2 regions of the Xanthomonas sp. 3058 genome follow, and region 2 is predicted to be linked to the other one. Evidence: predicted binding sites of a transcription regulator. Region 2 holds the regulator's gene; the other holds the start of a gene.
The links. Region 2 encodes FliA, which starts transcription of late flagellar genes. Its sites were predicted from a motif close to TAAAGTTTNNCNNNCNNNGGCCGATAA; they were not measured.

Region 1 (7,670 bases), 460 kb from region 2:
CGCGGTGGTGCATACCTTGCTGGAAGCGGTGCTGCTGGTGGTGCTGGTGGTGATCCTGTTCCTGCAGACCTGGCGTGCCTCGATCATTCCGTTGCTGGCGGTGCCGGTGTCGGTGGTCGGTACGTTTGCGGCGCTGTACCTGCTGGGTTTTTCGATCAACACGCTGAGCCTGTTCGGCCTGGTGCTGGCGATCGGCATCGTGGTCGACGACGCGATCGTGGTGGTGGAAAACGTCGAGCGCAATATCGAAGAAGGCCTGAGTCCGTTGGCTGCTGCGCATCAGGCGATGCGCGAAGTGTCCGGGCCGATCATCGCCATCGCGCTGGTGCTGTGCGCGGTGTTCGTGCCGATGGCGTTCCTGTCGGGCGTGACCGGCCAGTTCTACAAGCAGTTTGCGGTGACCATCGCCATTTCCACGGTGATTTCGGCGATCAACTCGCTGACCTTGTCGCCGGCGCTGGCGGCGATGTTGCTCAAGGCGCACGACGCACCGAAGGATGGCCCGTCGCGGTTGATCGATCGCTTGTTCGGCTGGTTGTTCCGTCCGTTCAATCGCTTTTTCAACAGCAGCTCGCACAAGTATCAAGGCGCGGTGTCGCGTGCGCTGGGCAAGCGTGGTGCGGTGTTCATGGTGTATCTGTTGCTGCTGGTCGGCACCGGTTTCATGTTCAAGATCGTGCCGGGCGGCTTCATCCCGACCCAGGACAAGCTGTACCTGATTGCCGGCACCAAGCTGCCGGAAGGTGCTTCGCTGGAGCGCACCAACGAGGTGATCCGCCAGATCACCCAGATCGCGCTGCAGACCGAAGGCGTGGACCACGCGATCGCGTTCCCGGGTCTGAACCCGCTGCAGTTCACCAACACGCCCAACACCGGCACGGTGTTCCTGACGCTCAAGCCGTTCAGCCAGCGTAGCCGCAGTGCCGTGCAGATCAATGCGGAGATCAACGCGCGTATCAGCCAGATCCAGCAGGGCTTTGCGTTCGCCTTCATGCCGCCGCCGATTCTGGGCCTGGGGCAGGGCTCGGGCTACTCGCTGTACATCCAGGACCGCGCCGGTCTGGGCTATGGCCAGTTGCAGAGTGCGGTCAATGCGATGTCCGGTGCGATCTCGCAAACCCCGGGCATGCAGTTCCCGATCGGTACCTACCAGGCCAACGTGCCGCAGCTCGACGCCAAGGTCGATCGCGACAAGGCCAAGGCGCAGGGCGTGCCGTTGACCAATCTGTTCGACACGCTGCAGACCTACCTGGGTTCGTCGTACATCAACGACTTCAATCGCTTCGGTCGCACCTACCAGGTGATCGCCCAGGCCGATGGACAGTTCCGCGACAGCGTCGAGGACATCGCCAACCTGCGCACCCGCAATGCCAACGGCGAAATGGTGCCGATCGGCAGCATGGTCACGCTGGGCCAGACCTACGGCCCGGATCCGGTGATCCGCTACAACGGCTACCCGGCCGCCGATCTGATCGGCGAAGCGGACCCGCGTGTGCTGTCGTCCACCGAAGCGATGCACACGCTGGCCGGCATGGCGCCGAAGGTGCTGCCCAATGGCATGAACATCGAGTGGACCGACCTGAGCTATCAGCAGTCCACGCAGGGCAACTCGGCGTTGATCGTATTCCCGATGGCGGTGCTGCTGGCGTTCCTGGTGCTGGCCGCGTTGTACGAAAGCTGGACGCTGCCGCTGGCGGTGATCCTGATCGTGCCGATGACCTTGCTGTCTGCGTTGTTCGGTGTGTGGCTCACCGGTGGCGACAACAACGTGTTCGTGCAGGTGGGGCTGGTGGTGCTGATGGGCCTGGCGTGCAAGAACGCGATCCTGATCGTGGAGTTCGCCCGCGAACTGGAAATGCACGGCAAGGGCATCGTCGAAGCAGCGCTGGAAGCCTGTCGCCTGCGTCTGCGCCCGATCGTGATGACCTCCATCGCCTTCATCGCCGGCACCGTGCCGCTGGTGTTCGGTCATGGTGCCGGCGCCGAAGTGCGCTCGGTCACCGGGATCACCGTGTTCGCCGGCATGCTCGGCGTGACCCTGTTCGGCCTGTTCCTGACCCCGGTGTTCTACGTGGCCCTGCGCAAGTGGGTGACCCGTGGCGAGTCCGCCGCACCGGCCGCTGTTTCGCACGATCACGCCAAGGCGTGAGCGCGCGATTTTTCCTCCTTCCCATTCGCAATCCAAGGACATTCACATGAGCAACGACAAGATCGCATTGGTCACCGGCGCCACCCGCGGCATCGGCCTGGAAACCGTTCGGCAACTGGCGCAGGCCGGCGTGCACACGCTGCTGGCCGGCCGCAAGCGCGACGATGCCATCGCCGCGGCACTCAAGCTGCAGGCCGAAGGCCTGCCGGTGGAAGCCATCCAGCTCGACGTCAACGACGAGATCAGCATCGCAGCGGCGGTGGGCACGCTGGAGCAGCGTTACGGCCACCTGGATATCTTGATCAACAACGCCGGGATCATGGTCGACGACATGCAGCGCACCCCGTCGCAGCAAAGCGCGGAAGTGTGGACACGCACCTTTCAGACCAATCTGTTCGCAGTGGTCGGTGTGACCAAGGCATTCCTGCCGCTGCTGCGTCGCTCGTTGGCCGGGCGCATCGTCAATGTGTCGAGCATTCTCGGCTCGCTCACCTTGCACAGCCAGCCCGGCTCGCCGATCTACGACTTCAAGATTCCCGCCTACAACGCGTCCAAGAGCGCGCTCAATAGCTGGACCGTGCATCTGGCCTATGAGTTGCGCGACACCGCGATCAAGGTCAACACCGTGCATCCGGGCTACGTCAAGACCGACATGAACGGTGGTGGCGGCGACATCGAAGTGGAGCAGGGCGCACACAGCAGCGTGCAGATGGCACTGCTCGACGCGCACGGCGCCACCGGCAGCTTTACCCATCTGGGCGAGGTGTTGCCATGGTAAGAACCTTCCTGAGTGCGGCACTGGCCGCACTGGTGCTCAGCGGTTGCGCGGTCGGGCCGGATTACCGGCCCGACCCGCCCGCATCGGTGACCTTGCAGGGTGCGCAGGATGCGGCCTTCAGCGCCGAATCGACGGTGGGCAACTGGTGGTCGCAGTTCGACGACCCGGTACTGGAGCAACTGGTACGCGATGCCTTGTTCGCCAACCACGATCTGCGCATCGCCGTGTCCCGCGTCAAGCAGGCGCGCGCGGTGTTCGTCGAGCGTCGCCTCGACCAGGCACCGCATATCACCGCGCAAGGCAGCTTCGATCGTCGCGAACAACAGCAGGTGATCGCCGGCAATCAACGCTTTCTCACCGAGACCACCACGCTCGGTCTGGATACGGCCTGGGAGCTGGACCTGTTCGGTCGCCAGCGGCGCGCCTCCGAAGCGGCGCGTGCCGATCTCGACGCCGAGCAGGCTGGCCTGCAGGACGTGCAGGTCAGCGTGGCCGCAGAAGTGGCGCGTAATTACTTCGAGTTGCGTGGCACGCAGAAGCAGCTGGAAGTGTCAAGGCGCACACTGACCAATCTGCGCGATACCAAGAGGCTCACGCAGACGCGCTGGGACCTGGGCGCCGGCAGCGAGCTGGATGTGCAGAGCAGCCTGGCGCGGTTGAAGGCCATCGAGGCCGATATTCCGTTGCTGGAAACTGCCCAAGCGCAATACCGTCATCGTCTGGCGGTGTTGCTCGGCCAGCAGCCCAACGCGCTGGACGCCACCCTGGTCGCACGCAGCATGCCCGCGTTCGCCCGTCCGCTGCCATTGGGCGATACCGCCGGATTGCTGCGTCAGCGCCCGGACGTGCGCAGCGCCGAACGTCGGTTGGCGGCGGCCACTGCGCAAGTTGGCGTTGCCACTGCCGATCTGTTTCCGCGCATCAGCGTGAGCGGCTTCGTCGGTTTCCTGTCCGGCGATGCGGCCAGACTCACCGAAAGCAGCGGCAAGGCCTGGTCGATCACTCCATCGATCAGTTGGGCGGCATTGGACTTCGGCACCGTGCGTGCACGCCTGCGTGCCAGCAAGGCACAGGCCGAGGGTGCATTGGCGCAATACCAGCAGAGCGTGTTGTTGGCGTTGGAAGACACCGAGAACGCATTGATCGGCTATGGCCGTCAGCAGGCGCGCCTGGCGATCGTGGTAGAGCAGGCCAATGCCGCACGGCGTGCCGAACAGTTGGCGCAGATCCGCTACCGCGAGGGTTCGGAAGATTTCCTGACCCTGCTGGACGCGCAACGCACCCAACTGGCGGCCGACGATGCATTGGCCCAGGCCGAAGCGGCGGTGAATGTCGGTGTGGTCGGCGTGTACAAGGCGCTGGGCGGCTGGAAGCAGGGCGAGGCGCCTGCAGCACCGGTGGCTGTGGTCAAACGTTGACACACGCGTGCGGGGCGGCCGCCAGGTCGCCCCGCAGATCGTGCGTCAGTCGGCAACCCGTACGCTGTCACGGCCACCGTTCTTGGCCAGATACAGTGCAGCATCTGCGCGCGAGAACCAGTCCTGCCAATGGGTTTCGCCATCGTGACGTGCGGCGCCCAACGACACCGTGATGCGTCCGCCCGGACCACGCAAGCCATTGCGGATCACCTTGCGCAGGCGTTCGGTGGCCGCTTCCAGTTCCTGCAACGAGCCGGCACGCAGCAACACCACGAATTCTTCGCCGCCAAAGCGGAACACCTGATGCGGATCGCGGATTTCAAAGCGCAGGATGGTCGCCAGATCCGACAGCGCCGCATCGCCCGCGGCATGACCGTACAGATCGTTGACCTCCTTGAAATGATCCAGATCCAGAATGATCAGGCTGTTGAGGCGGTCGTGCGGTTGGCGTTGATCGATCTGATGGGTGAGCGCGCGCTCAAGCATGCGGCGGTTGGGCAAACCGGTGAGCGCATCCAGCGAGGCCAGCTCTTCCAGATGCACCCGGTCGTCCTGCATCCGCAGCGAAAACGCATAGCCCACCGCCAGCGTCACCAGTGTCACCACCACCGTCGATGTGCCCTGGCCGGGGCTGACGATCAAACCGGGCAGGAACAACAGCGCCGCCAATAACGGCAGGCTCAGCAGAACCGCGCGCCGCGGCCCGCACAGGAAATAATTGGTGGCCAGCACCGGGAACAGCCAGGGCAGGGCGCCATCACCGCCGGTCCAGCAGGCCAGCAGGCAGCCGCCGACATTGATCGATGCCAGCCAGATCCCGCCGACGCCGGTGTGTTCGGCATCGCGCATCTGCCAGCCCCGCCAGATCGCCAACAGGCCGAGCGACGCGGTGACAAGACAAGCAACCACCTGACCGGTCATGGCCAGGTACACCGCATAGAGGCAAAGCAACAGCGCGGTGATTGGCCCGAGCATCTTGACGATGCCGAGGCGAAAATCCCGCCGCAGGTGGAGGATCACAGGGAAGGTTCTGTAGGAGTCGGGATCATTATCGGCTGTGCCTTGCGAAAGTTGAGCATGCACGGGCCGCGACACCGGACAGGAAAATGAAGCGTTGCGCAGTCGTGCTTCGCACACCCTTGACGGCCTTGCCGTAACCGTAGCGTGTCTTGTCGTTGGAGTGTGCAATGCCTACGCGCGAACAACTCGATACCCAGCTGGATGCGCTGCAGGACACGCTGCCGCAGTTGTCGGCAGATGAAGATGCAGATTTCGACTATCTCGATTTTCAGGCGCGTGCCGAAGCGGTGCTGAGTAGCGCTGCACCAGCGGATGCAGCCTACGTGCGCAGCCGTATCGACGACATGCTGACCGGCGCTGGCCTGATTCCGCTCGACAGTGCCTGCAATGCCTGTCGCTGAGACCTCGCCTCGGATAGAGGCGCAATATGCCGTACATCGCTGCCGAGAAATGTCGCCCCCGCGCTCTGCGGCAATGTCCGCGCCGGCGCGCCACACGCGATGACTGGGGCGTGTCCGGTAGCGTTGCGATACACCTGTTTAGCTGACGCCGGCTGACACGCCGGCACTGACTACCTGGTTGCGTCCACCCTGTTTGGCGCGATACAGCGCTTCATCCGCACGGCGCAGGAGCTGCGCTGCATTGCCCGCATGTTCCGGAAAACTCGCCGCACCGAACGATGTGGTGACCTTGGGCAGCGACACGCCATCGGCCATCACCTGCAGGTTCTCGATGCCCGCACGCAGTTTCTCGGCCATCAGGCAGGCAGTGGAGAGATCCACTTCCGGCAGGATGATCGTCAGTTCCTCGCCGCCGTAACGGCAGCAGATGTCTTCGCCACGCGTCTGCGCCAGCAGGAACTCGCCGATCGCCGCCAGCACACGGTCGCCACCGCTGTGTCCATGCAGATCGTTGAATTGCTTGAAGTGGTCCACGTCCAGCATCAGCACCGACAATGGCTGCATCCGACGCGTGCAGCGCGACAGTTCGTGATTGAGTGCTTCTTCGAGATAACGCCGGTTGTACAGGCCGGTGAGCGGGTCGCGGATCGACTGCTGGCGCAGCGTCTCGCGCAGACGCAGGTTGTGCAGCGCCAGCGACAACTGCTCTGCCGCCGCCTCGGCCACCGTCAACGAGGCCAGATCGCGCGCATCGTCGCTGCGCAACGCCAACATGCCCAGCTGCGTGCCTTGCGCCGACAACGGGATGCACACCGTGCTGGTGTGCGGCGGAAGACTGGCGCCAATGTGTTGGCAGACGATGCCCTGGCTGGCGTCTGCCACCAAATGGGTGCGGTCGCGACGCAGCGCCCAGCAGTTCTCCGGGGCGATACTGGCGCTGTTGTCGTCGGCCATCGCGCCCCAGGCCACTACCTGCTCGGCGCGATCGCGCGAGGCGCGCAGCAGATACACCGCACCGGTCGCGCCGGGGATCAGCGGCGCGATGGTGCGTGCGGTGATCTCCAGTGCTTCCTCGGCATCACGACAGTTCTGCAACAGCCCCGAATAGCGCGCCAGCGCCTCCAGCCCGGCAGAGGTGCGTTCCAGTGCGGCAAACGATTCGACCAGGCGTTCGCTGGTCTGGCTGGCCACATCCTCGGCGCGTACGCGTCGTTCCAGCTCGCGCGACAACAAGCGATACGCCAGCAGCATCACCAGCATGCCGCTGACGATGCCGATCACCGTGACCCGCAACACCCACTGCGCGCTGGTCTTGTTGGCCTCGGTCCGCGTGACCAGCTGATGGCGTTCCAGCTCGGTCATGGTCTTCACCTGACCTCGCAGCATCGTGGAGGTCTGGAACACCCCTTGGGCGATCGACTCGCGCGCGCCCTCCGCACCCTGTGCGCGGTATCTGTGCAGCAAATCGCTGATCTGCACCAGTCGCTTATCCACCAACCCTCTCAGGCCGACCACATTGCGTCGCTGTGCGGCGTTGTCCTGCACCAGTGCTTCCAGCCGCTCCAGACGCTCGGGCAGGCGTTCGATCGCATCGGCGTACACGGCCAGAAACGCCTCGTTGTCGGTCAGCACATAGCCGCGTACCGACGACTCTGCCGACAGCACGCCCGCCTGGATCTCGTCGATGCCGGCGATCACTTCCTGCGTATGCGTGACCCAGCCGGCGTCGGACAACGAGCGCTGCGTGGTGAAATAACCGCCAATACCGATCAATACAAAGATCGCCCCACCCAGCAGCAATGCCCCGGCAGCACGTCGTTTCGCCCTGTTGGTCACTATCGTGTCCCCCAAACACCGATTGTCTGGTAGAGCTTGATGCAAGCGGCGTGCCTATGCTTCACCCC
Region 2 (7,670 bases):
GGGTCTTGCCGGGGTATGTGTCGGTGGAAGAGGTGTACCTGGAACCGTTCTTTGCAACGTGCCGTCGCTATTGGTGGCGGCGCTTGGCCAGCGCGGGGCAGTTGTCGATGCAGGCGTTGCCGCCGGTGGAGGTGCCGCTCGCATCGCGCTGTAAGCGCAGTTAGCTGTGTGAACAGATAAGCGATACGATGCAGCAGGTAGGCCGCAGAAGAGGCAGCTAAGATAGCCTCATGTTCTAAACGCGGATTTGCCTTGAGCTTCAGGTTCGGCATCACACTCACAGGAGAGATAAGGTGCTCATTGCAAAGGATCTAATGCGCGTTGCAGTGACGGCATTGATCATTGGTCTGATCGTAAGCTGCAGCATTCAATCGCCACCTGCAAATACCCCCATCGCAAAGGAGCAATCAGATATGCGAACCGCAGTACCGCTGACGCGAAGCTTGCCCCCTAATGACGGCGAAGAAATGGTGCTTGAGTTCGACGTGCCCGCCCAGCCGGACGACGCAAACCCGCCAATTTTTATCGGCATTCAATTGATCGGAAGTGACACAGGCGCCGTCGCGGATGCCGCGGACAGTCTGGTACGTGCCGAAATCGTTGCAGTCGTGCATCTAGAGCGTATCCAGCAGGCTGGGTCGGCCACTGTGGAGCTGCAGCGCAGTCAACGTGTTGGAAGAGAACAAGAGGTGCCCGTTACCATCGCTGCAGACGGTATTGCAAAGGGGTTGTTCGCGCTAAATGCGGATGTCGCGACAATGGCAAGTGCTGGGCTGGCTCCGACGGGCAGGGCTTCCGAGGAACTCGCGTTTGCCTACAGCGCTTCGCTCCAGGCTGGTCGTTATCGTCTCAGATTGCGTATTGATCAGAACCGGCAAGCGTTGTTAGATGCGAATGCACAGCTATTGATTGCTTACACTCACAAAGCAAAATAAGGCGGGCGAGACATGGATGATCACGGCAAGCGCTACACCGTGACTGTCTACGTCGCTGCGGCCGGCACTCCGCTTTTGATCACCGGCGGCAACTCCATGGCCGGACACATGTACTACGCAGTAAGTGATGGCAAAAAAATTAACAGCTACGGGTTTGCCCCCTCAGAGCATGGCGAGTCTAGTGGGCCGGGAAAGGTATTTAAGGATGACGTCAGAAACTATAAAGATCCTTATTACTCGCGCACGATGGAGATTGATCAGTCGCAGTATGAGAAGCTAAAAGAGTTCGGCCAGTCGCCTGCAAAACATGGTTTCGATATGGAGTACGGTGGTGCTTCCAATAGCTGCATCGACTTCACGTGGGGCGCGCTGAACTATGCCGGGCTGCATCGTACGACAAAACAGGGGGTCGACAAGGACTTTGAGGGTGCGCTCAAGCCGGTAGGGAATATTGACGAGATCAAGAGCATTCATGCCCCCATGCCTAACAGCGGGTTGAATAAGGAGCACAGCAACCCTAAGCCCGATCAGCTGTGGTGGCAAAAAGCGATAGGAGAGGTGCAGCTACCTGGGAATCAGGTATCCCCGGGTGGAGCCAATGCAATGGCTGTGCATCCACAGCCGCACGATCCATTGCACCAGCAGGCAGAAGAGGCCGTTCGCCGCCTTGAGCAAGGTCTCGGCCGCGAGTACGACGACAACAGCGCACGGCTGGCAGCAAGCAGCGCGTATTTAGCCAAAGAGAACGGGCTGTCGCGAATCGATCATGTCGTGCTGAGCGAGAACACCAAGTCCGTGCGGCAGGGCGAGAACGTCTTCGTTGTGGAAGGTGCGTTGAACGATCCCGCTCACAAGATGGCGCATATGAAGACGAGTGATGCGATTGCGCAGCCCGTCGAGCAATCCTTGGCGCAATTACAGGCCTTGGGCGAAACTCAGCGCCAACAGCAATCCCAGCAGCAGGAGCAACAGCGAGAGCAGTCGATTGCGCCTCAACACCGGATGGTGTGAGGGCTAGTGAAGTAACGGTTCTGAAATAACGGTTCCAGATTCAGTTCCACGGCAGCCTGGCCGTCGCCAAACCATCGCGCCCATGCCGGCGCGCGTAGCGGCATAGATCGGCAGCGATGCTTGTAGTGAAACGACAACGGCCGCAGTACGCGGGCGTTGTCGTCAAATCAGGCAGACAAGATCGTCTTGCCGATTCCCGATTCCCGAAAATCAATGATCGCTGGAGCGCAGTCCATCCACGTCCAGGATCAGCGCCATGCGGCCGTCGCCGATCAGGGTGGCGCCGGCGTAGCCGGGCAGGCCGCGTAGGGCGCGGGGCAGGGGCTTGATCACCACTTCCTCGCGGCCGCGGACCTGGTCCACCACCAGGCCGAAGCGGGTTTCGCCTGCCTGCAGCAGCACCACGGTCAGCAGCGGCGGTTGTTCTGCCGGTACGCCGAGCCAGCGGCGCAGGTCGATCAGCGGCAGGGTGTGCGAGCGGCGGTCGAGCACGGCGCGGCCGTCGAACCAGCCCAGCGAGGTCTGCGGTGCGTGCAGCACTTCGACCACGCGGGCCAGCGGCAGGGCGTAGACCGCTTCGCCGGCCTGCACCAGCAAGGTCGGCAGGATCGCCAGCGTCAGCGGCACGCGGATCATGAAGCGGCTGCCGCGGCCCAGTTCGGACTGGATCTGGATCTGCCCGCTGAGTTCGCGGATGCGCGATTGCACCACGTCCATGCCCACGCCACGGCCGGAGATGTCGGTGACCTCGGCCTTGGTCGAGAAGCCCGGCATGAAGATCAGATGCAGGCACTCGTCGGTGCTCAGGCGGGCGGCGGCTTCGGCGTCGATCAGGCCTTTGTTGCGGGCGATTTCGCGCAGGCGTTCGGGGTCGATGCCGGCGCCGTCGTCCTGGATTTCGATGCTGACGTAGTCGCCTTCCTGCTGCGCGGACAGGCGCACATGACCGCTGCGCGGTTTGCCGGTGGCTTCGCGCAGGGCAGGCGATTCGATGCCGTGGTCGATGGCGTTGCGCACCAGATGCACCAGCGGGTCGGCCAGCGCTTCGACCAGATTGCGGTCCAGTTCCGTCTCGGCGCCGATCAGCTCCAGCTCCACTTCCTTGGACAGCGTGCGCGCGACGTCGCGGGCCACCTTGGGGAAGCGCGAAAACACCTTGCTGACCGGCTGCATGCGGGTACGCATGACGGCGGTCTGCAGACGGGCGGTGGCGATATCCAGCGTGCTGACCGCGCGATCGAGTTCTTCGTCGCGCAGGCGGGTGCGCAGGGTCTTCAAGCGATTGCGCGACAGCACCAGCTCGCCGATCAGGTTGACGATGGCGTCCAGGCGCTTGGTGTCCACGCGCACGGTTTGTTCGGCTTCGGCGCCAGCCTTGGCAGCGGCTTTCGGCGCGGCCTTGGCGCCGGGCGCTGCCGGTGCATGGCCGTCGTCGTGCGCCGCCGCGGCGGCGACTGCCGCCTTGGGAGCGGCCTTGACCGCCGGCGGGCCGCTCTTGGCGTCGAACTGCGCAATCAGCGAGGCCGGTGCATGCGGCACGGTTTCGCCCGAGCCCATCGCATCCAGCATCGCCTGCAGATAATCCAGCGACTGCTGCGCGGCATCGAAGTGATGCGCCTGCAACACCGCCTGGCCGGAGCGCGCCATGCCGAGGGTTTCTTCGGCGGCGTGGCACAGCGCGACCATCGGCTTGATCGCCAGAAAGCCGGCGCCGCCCTTGAGCGTATGGAAACCGCGGAACACCGCGTTGAGCTGGTCGGCTTCGTCCGGTGCCTGTTCCAGCGCGACCAGCTGTTCGCCGAGGCGATCCAGGATTTCCTGGGCCTCGACGATGAAATCGGCAGCAATATCGTCTGGAACAGCACTCATGGTTACAACCCCAATCCGGACAGCAGGTCGTCGGCGTCGTCCTGCGACACCGCGTGACGGTCCAGGCCCTTGACTGCAGGACCGGCAAGACCGCCGTCGTCTTTCTTCGGCTCGGTGTTCTTCGGCGGCAGGCCGAGCGCACCGAAGCCTTCATGCACGCGCCGCACGATCCCGGCCACGCGCCGGATGATCTGCCCGCTCAGGTCCTGGTAGCTCTGCGCCAGCGACAGCTCGGTCAGGTTGTGGCGCATCTTGTCCATCAGCGCGCCCTGGTCCTGATTGAGGCCGCCGTCGCGCAGCTGGTTGGCCAGCTCGCGGCATTCCTCGACCAGATCCAGCGTGCGATGGCTGGCCTTTTCGGTCATTTCCACCACGTGGTCCAGGCGCGAACACGCATCGTCCAGTTCGCCGGCTTCGTCAGGCACGGTGGGCAATTCGCCCAGCGCCTGACCCAGTTCGCGGGCGAGCCGGCTCAGGCCCTGCATCATCGGACGGGTACGCAAGGCGGCGAGGTGATCCACCTCGCGCTTCCAGGCGGCTTCGTCACCGCTTTCCAGTGCATCGAGCGCGCCCTGCAGGCGGTCGATCAATGCGGCGCGTTCTGCGTTGGTATCCACGGTGGCGTTCATCAGGCGGTCGCCGCCAGACGTTCGAACACCTTGCCCAGCTTTTCTTCCAGCGTCTGCGCGGTGAACGGCTTGATGATGTAGCCATTCACGCCGCACTGGGCCGCTTCGATGATCTGCTCGCGCTTGGCTTCGGCGGTCACCATCATCACCGGCAGGTGCTTGAGCTTGGCGTCGGCGCGGATGTTGCGCAGCAGGTCGATGCCGGTCATGCCGGGCATGTTCCAGTCGGTGACCACGAAATCGAACGGGCCGGCACGCAACGCAGCCAATGCGCTGTTGCCGTCTTCGGCCTCTGCGGTATTGGTGAAGCCGAGATCGCCCAACAGATTCTTGACGATACGTCGCATCGTCGAGAAGTCGTCCACGATCAAAATCCGCATGTTCTTGTTCACATCAAGCTCCTAACACTAAAAAATACGCGAAAAAATTATTCGTCAATTTCGACACCGGCATCGGCCAGTTCGAAGACCTTGAGGCGGCCGCGCAGACGCACCACCGCCTGGCCGTGAATCTGGCAGACGCGCGATTCGCTGACACCGAGCACGGCGCCGATTTCCTTCAGATTCAATTCCTGCTCGTAATACAGCGACAGCACCAACTGCTCGCGCTCGGGCAACTGGCCGATGGCCTTGCCCAGCTCGCGGCCGAATTCGCCACGCTCCATCATCTGCTGCGGATTGGGACCACCCTTGGCGGTGGTGTCCAGCTCGCCGTGGTCCTCGATCCGCGACTCCAGGCTCAGCACCTGGCCGCGTGCGGCATCTTCCATCAGACGCAGGTAATCGGGTAGCGGCATTTCCATCGCGGCGGCCACTTCGGTGGCAGCGGCGGCGCGGCCGGTGTTCTGCTCGATCTTGCGCACGGCGGCGGCGGCGTCGCGGGCACGGCGGTGGACTGAACGCGGCACCCAGTCGCCACGGCGGATCTCGTCGATCATCGAGCCGCGGATGCGGATCGAGGCATAGGTTTCGAACGAGGCGCCCTGGTCGGAATCGTAACTGCGCGAGGCTTCGATCAGGCCGATCATGCCGGCCTGGATCAGATCGTCCACTTCCACGCTCGCCGGCAGGCGCGCGGCCAGATGGTGGGCAATGCGGCGGACCAGATCGGCATGCTGGGTGACGATGTCGTTGGCGTTGTTGCGCTGCACGGCACGGTACTGCGCGGTGGCGGTCGTTGCGGTGGCGGTACTCATGCGGCCACTCCCCGTTGGATGATGCGTTCGACGAAAAACTCGACGTTGCCGCGCGGCACCGTGGGGGCCTGCCAGCGCGAGGTACGGCGAGCGATTTCTGCAATGGCCTGCGCCGACGGACTGGCGGGGTAAGCCTTGATGACGGGTTGCTGGCGCTGCACCGACAGGCGCAACCAGTCGTCCTGCGGCACGTGGCCGAGGTAGTTCAGCGACACGTCGCCGAGGAACTTTTCGCAGACCCGCGACAGCTTGTCGTACAGCAGGCGGCCTTCGTTGGGGTCGCGCACCATGTTGGCGATGATCTGCAGGCGGTCCACGCCGCGTTCGCGCGAGAGCACCTTGATCAGCGCGTAGGCGTCGGTGATCGAGGCCGGTTCGTCGCAGACCACCACCACGGTGTCCTGTGCGGCCTGGCAGAAGGTCAGCACGCTGTCGGTGATGCCGGCGGCGGTGTCGATGACCATCACGTCCAGGTCGCGTTCCAGTTCGGAGAACACGTTGACCAGGCCGATGTGCTGGGCCGGGGCCAGTTCCGCCATGTGGCGGCGACCGGAGGCGGCCGGCACCACCAGCACGCCACCCGGACCTTCCATGATCACTTCATCGAGCGTGCAGCGGCCGGCGATCAGGTCGGCCAGGGTGTACTTGGGCGAGAGTCCCAGGACCACATCCAGGTTGGCCAGGCCAAGGTCGGCGTCCAGCAGCAGGGTGCGCTTGCCCATGTCGGCAAGCGCCACGGCCAGGTTGGCGGAGATGTTGGTTTTACCCACGCCGCCCTTGCCACCGGTCACGGCAATGGTGCGCACCGGGCCCAAGGGCTCGGGACGGGTCGCCGACAGGGGGAAGGCGTTGGTCAGCTTTGCGTATTCACGCGACTGCATGGTTGTGCTCCGGAGTACAGGGCTTATCGGCAGCGCGCCGTAAATCTTCAAGGCGAAGAACGAGACTGGCGGCATTGGCGCGGTGCAGGTCGTCAGGGACCCGCTGTCCGTCAGTCACCCAGGTGATGGGCATTTGGTGGTCGACCACCACCGACAAGGCGCTGCCGAAGCGGCCGGTCTCGTCGAGTTTGGTCAGCACCACGCCTTGGGGCTTGGCGTGGGCGAAGCGGCGCACGACCTCGTCGAGGTCTGAAAAATGGGAGTTGGCGGGCAGCACCAGCAGCGAGGTGACCTGCTGGGCGGCGCGCAGCCAGTTCAGCTGGGCGGCCAGGGCGCGGTCGCGCTGGCCCATGCCGGCGGTATCGATCAGCACCAGCTTGTAGTCGCGCAGGCGATCCAGCAGCGCGAGCAGGCTTTCGGCGCTGTCGGCTTCGTGCACCGCGATGCCGAGCTGGCGGCCGTAGCTGTGCAGCTGCTCGCGGCCACCGACGCGCAAGGTGTCGGTGGTGACCAGTGCCACGTCGCGCGGGGCGTGCTGGGCGGCGAAGCGCTGCGCCAGCTTGGCAATGGTGGTGGTCTTGCCGGCGCCGGTCGGGCCGACCAGGGCGATCACGCCGCCGCGTTCCAGCGGGTCGATCGGGGCCACCGGCAGGCGCTTGGACAACAAGCCCAGCATCAGGCCGCGGCCGCGGTGCAATTCGGTGTCGGCGGGGATCTGCATGGCGATGTCGCGGGTCAGACCGGCGTCGAAGCCGTAGTCGTCCATCAACTCCAGCGCCTGCGCACGCACCGGCGAGCCACGCAGGCGCTCGTCGGTGAGGCGGTTCATTTCTCGCTCGATCATCTGCCGCATCAGCGCCAGTTCGCCGCGTAGCTGCTTGAGTTCTTCGTCGTTCTGCGTCGCCGGGGCGGCGGCGACCGGCACGGCGGCCAGGGCCACCGGTGCGACCACCAGCGGCGGCAAGGCGGCCGGCGGCAGGATTTGCGGCAGGGCGTCGTCCAGATCGAAATCGGCCTCGTCGGCCAGCGCGTCGTCGTCCTGGCCGTAGCCGGCAACAGCGACAGCGACGGGTGCGGTCATGGCCGCAGCCATGAGCGGTGTGGGTGCCGCAGCCGCTTCCAAGGACGCGCGCTGCACCGGGGCGGTGGT

Region 1: GGR61_RS01185 (GGDEF domain-containing protein) is a predicted target of FliA. The motif match lies at 5,394-5,420, and genes of this name have one in related genera.

What each region holds. Positions count from the first base shown of each region.
Region 1 is NZ_JACHOF010000001.1:222,341-230,010, reverse strand. It holds gene GGR61_RS01200 (efflux RND transporter permease subunit) at 1-2,149, shown strand, start outside; gene GGR61_RS01195 (SDR family oxidoreductase) at 2,196-2,927, shown strand; gene GGR61_RS01190 (efflux transporter outer membrane subunit) at 2,921-4,345, shown strand; gene GGR61_RS01185 (GGDEF domain-containing protein) at 4,391-5,365, opposite strand; gene GGR61_RS01180 (hypothetical protein) at 5,533-5,766, shown strand; gene GGR61_RS01175 (GGDEF domain-containing protein) at 5,905-7,605, opposite strand.
Region 2 is NZ_JACHOF010000001.1:683,608-691,277, forward strand. It holds gene GGR61_RS03085 (hypothetical protein) at 294-935, shown strand; gene GGR61_RS03090 (XVIPCD domain-containing protein) at 1,044-1,946, shown strand; gene GGR61_RS03095 (chemotaxis protein CheA) at 2,157-3,815, opposite strand; gene GGR61_RS03100 (protein phosphatase CheZ) at 3,818-4,444, opposite strand; gene cheY (chemotaxis response regulator CheY) at 4,444-4,836, opposite strand; gene GGR61_RS03110 (RNA polymerase sigma factor FliA) at 4,872-5,639, opposite strand; gene GGR61_RS03115 (MinD/ParA family protein) at 5,636-6,520, opposite strand; gene flhF (flagellar biosynthesis protein FlhF) at 6,507-7,670, opposite strand, start outside.